DNA from 3 places in the Priestia sp. HNGD-A6 genome. Region 2 is predicted to be linked to each of the others. Evidence: riboswitches for the same ligand, from Rfam matches in the RefSeq annotation. Region 2 holds a riboswitch; each other region holds the start of a gene.
The links. A riboswitch is a leader RNA that binds a small molecule or an ion and turns the genes downstream of it on or off. The one in region 2 is predicted to bind thiamine pyrophosphate.
Positions count from the first base shown of each region.

Region 1: it holds a riboswitch for thiamine pyrophosphate, as region 2 does, so the genes downstream of both, SCI76_RS09590 (acetylornithine deacetylase) here and thiM (hydroxyethylthiazole kinase) in region 2, are expected to answer to the same signal.
Region 3: it holds a riboswitch for thiamine pyrophosphate, as region 2 does, so the genes downstream of both, thiC (phosphomethylpyrimidine synthase ThiC) here and thiM (hydroxyethylthiazole kinase) in region 2, are expected to answer to the same signal.

Region 1 covers NZ_CP138621.1:1,902,722-1,906,005, forward strand. The annotation lists gene SCI76_RS09580 (ABC transporter ATP-binding protein) at 1-3, opposite strand, end outside; gene tenA (thiaminase II) at 1-667, opposite strand, end outside; gene SCI76_RS09590 (acetylornithine deacetylase) at 673-1,950, opposite strand; TPP riboswitch at 2,065-2,167, opposite strand; gene SCI76_RS09595 (MupG family TIM beta-alpha barrel fold protein) at 2,390-3,284, opposite strand, start outside.
Region 2 covers NZ_CP138621.1:691,259-694,542, reverse strand. The annotation lists gene SCI76_RS03590 (MFS transporter) at 1-785, shown strand, start outside; TPP riboswitch at 962-1,070, shown strand; gene thiM (hydroxyethylthiazole kinase) at 1,146-1,952, shown strand; gene thiE (thiamine phosphate synthase) at 1,966-2,610, shown strand; gene SCI76_RS03575 (pyridoxamine 5'-phosphate oxidase family protein) at 2,638-3,066, opposite strand; RNA gene ssrS (6S RNA) at 3,206-3,284, opposite strand, start outside.
Region 3 covers NZ_CP138621.1:2,343,555-2,346,838, forward strand. The annotation lists gene SCI76_RS11790 (undecaprenyl-diphosphate phosphatase) at 73-897, opposite strand; gene SCI76_RS11795 (hypothetical protein) at 1,356-1,646, shown strand; TPP riboswitch at 1,728-1,842, shown strand; gene thiC (phosphomethylpyrimidine synthase ThiC) at 1,957-3,284, shown strand, end outside.

The sequences.
Region 1 (3,284 bases), 1.2 Mb from region 2:
CATGAATTGGCCACATCGCTTCGTTATAAGCCATATCCCAGAACATATACTCAAAACGCGTCGTATTCAAGAAAATTTCTTCAAGCTTTTCTAATTCCACTTCTGATTTATCTTCAGTAAGTGAGTCAAATAAATTGATACACCATGTCGCCAGTTCTCCAAATTCTTCTGAGCTGTACATTTCAATCCACTCACGGTAAAACTCATTGTTAGCTCCAGGCTTTTCACTAAGTTCTTTTCCTATTTCCCAGTAGCTCCACATACAAGGCAAAAGAGCGGCTACTAATTCAGCTAATGTTCCACTTTGACCAACGTGCAGCATATAGTGCGTGTATGCAAGCGTTGTAGGAGATGGCTGCGCTTTTTCTAATTCTTTTTCGCTGATTTCAAATCTCTTGGCATACTCACGGTGCAGACTCATTTCTTCGTTTAATGTAGAGTCTAAAAGGGCTGCAAATTTCCCCATCGTTTGAAGATCGGTAGCTTTCATGGCTCCAATCGCAAATAATTTGGCATAATCAATTAGGTAAAGGTAATCTTGAATCATGTAGAAGCGAAACTTCTCCTTTTCAAGCGTTCCATCTCCCATCCCCTGTACGAAGGGATGATTATGATTTTGACGCCAAATAGGCTGCAGCTTTTCGTATAATCGTTCACTAAATTTCATGATGATCACTCCTTATGCGTATGCAGCCACGTATAAATGAACTGCACTATCACTTTTGTATATTGAACAAGCTGATTAATATCTAATTGTTCGTTCACAGCATGTGCATTTGCTAAATTTCCCGGACCGTAAATAGCGGCGGGAATTCCCGCATCAGCTAGCCATCCCCCGTCTGTTACGCTAGTTGACACATCAATTGGAGGCTTTTTCCCTTCCATTTGTTCATGAGTATTTGCAAGCAGCTGCACTCCTGCATGATTTTCATCAATTTCTAATGACGGAAAGATTTCTCCTCTGTCTTCAATCATTGATGTGCCTCCCCATTCAAAGGTTGGCAGATTATCTTTTAACCATGGATCTGCTTTTGCAATAGCTATAATATATTCTTCCACTTCTTTTGATACTTGGTCGTACGATTCATTAGGATAATAGTGAACGGTGATCCACAGCCTGCATTCATCTGCAATAAAAGCAGCATGTCTTCCGCCTTCGATTACTGCTGGATTAATCGTATTTGTCCCTGGCAAAAATCCTGGATAGCTCTTTGTAACAGCCCAGTGACGCTCCAATTCTTGTAGCCCTCCGATCACTTTTGCCATCTTTTCAATAGCGCTTGCGGCTAACAGGCCTCCTCCAGCATGAATCATACTTCGGCGTGTACCGTCATGATAGGTTTTACTGCTTTTTATCGTAATCCATCCCGTGATCACTCCGCCTTGACCTTGAATATGTAAATCACTTGTATCGACTACAAGCGCAAAATCAGCTGTATACCCTTTCTGACAGCATTGCAGCGTACCTGCCTCTCCTACTTCTTCTCCTACAACGGATTCAAAAATCAAGTCTCCTGGCAGCTCGATTCCTGCTTCTGTTAAAAGCTGAACTGCAAATAATGCTCCCGCCAAACCGCCTTTCATATCAGCAACTCCGCGTCCAATTATCATATTGTCTTTCACAACAGCTTCAAACGGATTGGTTTCCCAATTTTCATTTTCTTGTACCTCAGCAACATCCATATGGCCGTTAATAATCAAGCTTTGATAGCCAGCCGATTTTTGTCCTTTTAACGTTCCCACTACGATAGGGTCGTTAGAATATAAGTCCCACATATCAATGGAAAAACCGCAGTTTTTAAGAAAATCCGCTACGTACAGCTGCGCTTCATGAGAATTTCGTGCAGGAGGCGCTGGCGTTTTATACGAAACAAGCGTTGTTAATAACTGGATTAACTCTCCTTTGCGCTCCTCTACCTGTTTGACAAGCAAATCAATTGTTTCTTTCATGTATGACACCTTCCTTTACGCATAAAAAAACACTTCTTTCGCAGGAAAGAAGTGTTTTTGTTTATGTACACAAAATTATTATAACGAGTTCGTAAGGAAATCCCATACAAAACATCCATTACAATACCTCTTTCCTACGCTAGTATTACCTAGTTCAGGTTATAAGGGTTAAGACTTATCGTCTCTCTCAGCTTCGAAAGCACCCCTAGTGGTGTTGTATCTCTATGAAATTAATCTATTATCATATGTTTACCTGTAATAGTTTTATCATAGTAAAGCGTTTTATTCAATAGAAAGGTTCATGATATGGTAATGAAAATAGTTTCCTTTTTAGTAGTAAAAGAAAAAGCACACACCTTTTTCATGCAGTGTGTGCTCTTTGTTTTTGTGACATTACTAGTTAGCTATTGGCTTCTTTAAAAATACACCGTTTTTTCCTTCAGACAGTAATAAGCTCAAGCTTTTGCCCCGGTCTCACTAATGAAAGCAGCTCGTGATCTTCTTCTATTACATACCCAATCACATTCACATTAGCATTTGCAGACAAATTCCTTTTAGCTATTTGAACCTCTCCTCTGTAACGTCCGTAGCCATCATTGTCCATTGTAATTGCTCCGATTCTGCGTTCTACTGTATGAAATGGCAGCACTGGTTTTACAGATCGTGTATCAACCAATCGCAGAACGTCTCTTGATACATCCGGACGCACGCTGTACGTTCCCTGTATATGAGGTGAACGAATGCGTAGCGGAATAATGCGGTTTTCTTGATATTGAACTAAACGTTTTAATAAATTTGAACTGGCGTATGGATCTCCAATATAAACCTCCGTTACTCCGCATCCGTATAAATCTACTGCAGAGGTAAAAGGACATTTATTACGGTCTTTTTCTCTAGTAGGAAGTCCTTGATAAATAGGTCCTCTCTTTTCGCCTTCTCCAGGAATATAAGCACAAACTGGAATACGAAGTTCATTAAATAAATCTGTCTGCTGTTGAAAAAACGTTTCTTCAAGCCCTGTTTCAGGCCGCGGATAAAAATTATGCCAAGCAAGCAGCTGATGATGATGAAGACCTGCAGATAATAGCGCTTCTATTTCTAGTTTTGACACTGTACTTGCATTAAGGGCAATATAAAACTCATCCGCAAGTAAAATCGTTTCTTCTACGCTAAAGCCATCGTCTAGTCTAATACCTGATACGCCAAGTGAAGATAGAGTCATAAGGCTTTCGATACCTAAATGAACCGGTGTATGCTTAGATACATCTGCATACACGCTTATTCCACAATCTCTAGCCACATGAAGCAATTCTTTTGCCCGTTCAGCCAAATCT
Region 2 (3,284 bases):
GATTTATTATCGGGCCCGGTATTGGAGGCTTTTTAGCTGAATACGGCATGCGCGTGCCATTTTACATGGCCGCAGTAGCAGGAGGCTTGGCTGCAGTGATTACGCTTTTTGTTTTGCCGGAGTCTCGTCCTGTACAAGGTCATGCTGTTTCAAACAATGAGAATCCAAAAGAAGATCGGCTGCTACTGCAGCTTATGAATTCCTACAAAGAACCTTATTTTTTAAGTTTAATTATCGTTTTTGTGACATCGTTTGGATTATCCAATTATGAAACGATCTTTTCACTATTTGTTGATCATAAATTTAGCTTTACGCCAAAAGATATTGCGTTTGTTATTACGTTTGGCTCTATTGCAGGGGCTGTTGTGCAGGTTACGATTTTTGGCTGGATTTTAAATAAATTCGGTGAAAAAAGAGTGATTTCGTTTTGCTTGATGATGACGGGACTTTTTATTTTACTTACACTATTTGTGCACACGTACTGGCTTATTATTGTTGTGACATTTATCGTCTTTTTAGCAACAGATATTTTACGTCCGGCAATCAGCACGCAAATGTCGATGATGGCACAAGACGACCAAGGGTATGTAGCCGGACTAAATTCTGCTTATACAAGTCTTGGTAATATTATTGGACCCGTTGTAGCAGGCTTTCTTTTTGATATAAACATTAATTACCCGTACGTATCAGCTGCACTTGTACTTCTGCTTTGTTTTCTTTTATCTTTAAGAGCAGGGAAGGACCGAAAAACAGCTGTGAGAAATCAAGCGATTCAAGAGAAATGATAGAATTTTTAGGGGATAGAAGACCTCCAGTAGTTTACTGGAGGTCTTTTAATGATGCTTTTAGTAAAGCTGTAAGATTTACAACACCACTCAGCCTATAACGAAGATTTATTTTATGGGCAAAACAGTGAAATGGTTGCAAATAAAAAAAGTTAATAGTAAACTTTAAACGTAGTAATAAATAGTATGGGAGCTTGCGCGGGGCAGGCTGAGAGTACAGGGGCGCCTGTTGACCATTTGAACCTGTTGGATAATGCCAGCGCAGGGAATGTGAGTACATACCAAAGCACTTTGCGCATGCAAGGTGCTTTTTTGTCTTTTTTTTGCAGTGTTAAAACTAAATGAAAAGAGTGAGAGAACATGGATATTAGTAAAATTTCAGCTCAATTAGAAAAAGTAAGAGATACAAGTCCGCTTGTTCATAATATTACGAATGTTGTGGTAACCAATTTTACAGCAAATGGACTGCTTGCCATAGGAGCGTCACCTGTTATGGCTTATGCGAAGGAAGAAGTGGCTGATATGGCTCGAATCGCCGGAGCGCTTGTCTTAAATATGGGTACACTGACGGCTCAAGAAGTAGAAGCGATGAGAATAGCAGGAAAATCAGCAAATGAAAATGGCGTGCCGGTTATTTTCGATCCTGTAGGAGCCGGAGCGACACCGTTTCGTACAGAAGTGGCACGTCAGCTTGTAGAAGAATTAAATATTGCCGTTATTCGCGGTAACGCTGCTGAAGTTGCGAATGTAGTAGGCGAGTCATGGCTCATTAAAGGCGTTGATTCATTAGAAGGGCAAGGAGACGTCATTGAACTTGCTGAGAAAGCAGCGAACAAATTAGATACAGTGATTGTTATTACGGGGAAACAAGATGTGATCACCGATGGAAACACAACGTATACAGTAGACAACGGTCACCCGTTATTTACGAAGGTGACGGGTACTGGATGTCTGCTGACATCAATTATAGGAGCTTTCGCGGCTGTAGAAAAAGAATATGTCGAGGCAAGCGTTGCTGCTTTAAGTTTTTACGGAGTGGCAGGTGAAATCGCCGCAGCGAAAAAAGGTGAAGAAGGGCCGGGGAGCTTTCAAATTGAGCTGTTAAATCAGCTTCATCTTTTATCTGGACAGGATATTGAATCATATGCAAGAGTACATCAACGTTAAAAGGAGCGGGAAAATGACAAACGAAGAAATTAAAAAGCTGCTGAAAGTTTATTTTATAATGGGCAGCAATAACTGTAAAAAAGATCCGAAAGAAGTATTAAAAGAAGCAATTGAAGGCGGCGTTACCGTGTTTCAATTTCGTGAAAAAGGCGAGGGTGCCTTAACAGGAGAAGCGAAATATCAGCTGGCGAAAGAACTTCAGCAAATTTGTCAGCAGCACAGCGTTCCTTTTGTTGTGAATGATGATCTTGACTTAGCGATCCGCTTACAAGCAGATGGCGTTCATATTGGACAAGAAGATGAAAAAGCTCATATTGTTCGAGAAAAAATAGGAAAAGGAATTGTGGGCGTCTCTGTTCATAATGTACAAGAGCTGCAGCAAGCGATAAAAGACGGGGCGGATTATGTAGGAATGGGACCTGTTTTTCCTACTTCTACAAAAAAAGACGCAAAAGCAGTGCAAGGTACAAAATTAATTGAAGAAGTGCGAAACCAGAATATTGACTTTCCAATTGTAGGAATCGGTGGCATCACGCCTGAAAATGCCAAACAAGTAGTAGAAGCAGGTGCAGATGGTGTTTCTATTATTACCGCGATTAGCTTAGCAGCGTCTCCAAAAGAAAAAGCAGCTCAATTGAAAGAAGCGGTAGGAAAATAAAAAAAGCGCACAGTGTGCGCTTTTTTATTATAGCTGAACGGTTTGAGGAGTTTCTTCGCCTTCATTCATAAAGCGAATTTCGTTTGGTGTAATTTCCAGAACAACATACTCAGGGTCATTTGGACCGTCAAACCATTCTTTCATGTGATCGTTCCATATACGTCCTTTTAATTGATCACCGGTACGAAGAACAGCTGTCCCGGATAATTCTAAGTATTGATCGCCATATCCTTCGCCGCTGTAGCCCAATAGTACGTGCACGTTTGGATTGGCTTCGATTTCTTCTGCCTTATGTGTATTGATATTTGTTGGTGTGTAAAGAGCGATACCATCTTCATCGCTGAAAAATGTCATATAGCGAGAGTGGGGTTTGTTGTTTACAACTGTGGCTAATGTTCCTACACGATTTCCTTCTAATACTTCATTTACTTTTTTAGCAATTTTTTGTTCATTCATTTTATCCATCTCCTTTATTACTTTTTATGTTCCTCAATCGAAGATAAATAAAACATATATGTCTAAAAAAAATATAAGTTAACAATAAAATAATTATGTAAACTAATAAATAAAAAAAGCTAGCTACAGCTAACTAAAAAATAAGCCCGCACTGCCGTAACCCTAAGTGTCTTAAATACCCAGATCTACTAGGTGGGTGCCCTCATAGCCGGGTTTAG
Region 3 (3,284 bases), 1.7 Mb from region 2:
TTGCAATAGCTTTTTCTTGCTTTTTAAGTCTTTATCAGAAGTTTAAATGGCTATAAAATACGCTTATTTATTTTATAAAAATACAAAATATAGAATAGCCGCTAAGACAATTCGATAAATGGCAAACGGAACTAATTTAATGCGGTTGATTAATTTTAAGAAGAAGCGAATCGATATAAGCGCAAAAATAAAGGCGCTGATAAAACCAGCAATAAAAAACGGTAGTGCATCTGATGTGAAATATTGCCAGTTTTTAACCAATGAAAGTCCACTTGCTCCTGCCATAATTGGCACTGCCATAATAAATGTAAAATCTGCGGCTGCCTTATGGCTCATTCCAAGAAGAACCCCTCCTGAAATCGTTGAGCCTGAACGAGAAAAACCTGGCCAAAGAGCAATACATTGAAACAGTCCTATACCTAGTGCTTGTCCATAAGACATTTGGTCCACCGTCTCTACACGCGGACGTTTAGGTCCAAACAAATCTGCTAGAATCATTAATACAGCTCCGACCACTAAGCCAATTAGCACCGTATTTAAAGAAAACAAATGTTCATCAATGTAATCATCAAACAAAAGTCCTAACACTCCTGCGGGTAACAAACCAACAATTACCTGCATTAAATTTAAGCGATTTGTCGGTCCAATTGCAGCAGCTGGTTTTTTTCCCAATCCTAATAAATTAATAAAACGATCTTTAAAAATAACAACTACTGCTAAGATCGACCCTAGCTGAATAACAATCTTAAATGTATTAGCTACTGGAGATGAAAATAATTCTTTTGAATTTAACCACAGGTCATCCACAATAATCATATGCCCAGTTGACGAAACAGGAGCAAACTCTGTTAAACCTTCTACAATCCCTAAAATGATTGCTACAATAATTTCCCACATAAAGCTATGTACCTTGCCTTTCTTTCAAATTAATAAGCTTATCGCTTCGTTTTACATGCTCAACTATTTTCCTATTTTGACACTTGCTTTTTTATCATAATTGTTAAAACTATGAAATACAATGTGTATTTGCAAAAAGATAAGAATCTTTAATAATTTGTAATAAAAAGCTTACATGCTACAACCAAAAAACACGATATCAGCTTTTATTTATTTTAAAAAGCAGTCACTATGTTCGGTATAAATTCTGGTCCCTTAGCTAAAAATGAATCATCTAGACTATTTTTCTTTAGTGTGAAAAAATGACTAAATCATTATGTTTTTTCCATCCCCCTTTACTGTCATCTATCATTTTAATCCAATAGGGCTGACTTATACGACATATCCCCTAAGTAATTTGAAACTTTTTTCTCTCTTTTCTCGTATATAGTAGTATCTTTTTTAGGAGGCTTTTTACTATGAATGGAAATGTACGTACAATGAAATGGGTCACTGCTGGGTATGAAGCCTTGCTGGGAATTCCTTTAATTGGCGCGGGGATTGTTATGGGCTTTAGCTATACTCCTCTTTTTATTGGATTTATTCTTCATGCTATTACACTCATTTTAGCTAATAGACGAGGGTTATCTGCTTATGGAAACATACTAGGGCTTGTTACCTCACTGGTTGCTTGGATTCCATTTTTGGGATTTATCATGCATATTATTACAGCTATTGTGATTGCAATCGATGCTGCTAGACAACGCTAATTATCTAGCTTTTTTTATTTAAGGGTTGATTTTTTACCGAATGATGGTAAACTTAAGCCGTAAATTGAATAATTTGAATGTTATTTCTACTAGGGGTGTCTGATAGCTCAGACTGAGAGAAGAGTGCAATAAAACTCTTTAACCCTTTGAACCTGATTTGGGTTATACCAGCGGAGGGAAGTAGTCTTGAAAAGAATAGTATATGTTTATTCTTTTTTTGCCTATTCCATCGGGTTCTGTCTATCACAGAACCCGATTTTTTTTATGGTTCGGTATAGCTACACTTTATGCGAAACCGGAGGAATATGTAATGTCAAAACAAAATGTATCAGTTTCTATGAAAAAGCCTTTTCCAAACAGTCACAAAGTATATGTCCAAGGATCCAGACAAGACCTTAAAGTACCTATGCGTGAAATTCATCAGTCTCCTACTACAGGGTCTTTTGGTGAAGAAGAAAATAGTCCCGTACGTGTATACGACACGAGCGGTGTTTATACAGATCCCTCTTATGAAATTAATTTACAAAAAGGATTACCGGCTCTGCGCGAAAAGTGGATTGCAGAACGAAACGATGTAGAAACATATCAAGGCCGTACGGTTCAGCCACAGGATAACGGTTATTATGATGGTGATCCAAGAGATCAGTACGAGCGCTTTATTATTAATCGTTTACCTTTGCGCGCGAAAAAAAATCAAAATGTAACGCAAATGCACTATGCGAAAAAAGGAATCATCACGCCCGAAATGGAATTTATCGCTATTCGCGAACAGATGGATCCTGAAGTTGTGCGTGAAGAAGTAGCAAGAGGACGTGCAATTATCCCTAATAATATCAATCACCCTGAGAGCGAACCGATGATTATCGGCCGCAAATTCCATGTGAAAATTAATGCTAATATCGGAAATTCAGCTATTCGTTCAGCTATTGAAGATGAAGTAGAAAAAATGACATGGGCAACGCGTTGGGGAGCCGATACAATTATGGATCTATCAACGGGAAAGGATATTCACACAACACGCGAATGGATTATCCGCAACTCGCCTGTTCCTGTAGGGACCGTTCCTATTTACCAAGCGCTTGAAAAAGTAAAAGGCGTAGCAGAAGATCTAACGTGGGAAGCATACCGCGATACATTAATTGAACAAGCAGAACAAGGTGTTGATTACTTTACTATTCACGCAGGTGTTCTTTTACGTTATATTCCTCTGACAGCGAAACGTACGACAGGTATTGTTTCACGCGGAGGATCCATCTTGGCGCAGTGGTGTTTAGCTCATCATGAAGAGAACTTTTTATATACTCGCTTTGAAGAAATCTGTGAAATCTGTAAAGCATACGATATTGCTATTTCGCTTGGCGATGGGCTACGTCCTGGTTCCATTGCAGATGCTAATGATGAGGCACAGTTCGGTGAATTAGAAACGCTTGGTGAATTAACTAAAATTGCTTGGAAACACGATGTTCAAGTTATGATTGAAGGTCCTGGACATGTTCCAATGCATCTCATCAAAGAAAACGTAGATAAACAAATGGAAATATGCCAGGAAGCTCCCTTCTATACTCTTGGACCGCTTACAACCGACATCGCTCCAGGCTATGACCATATTACATCAGGTATTGGTGCTGCAATGATTGG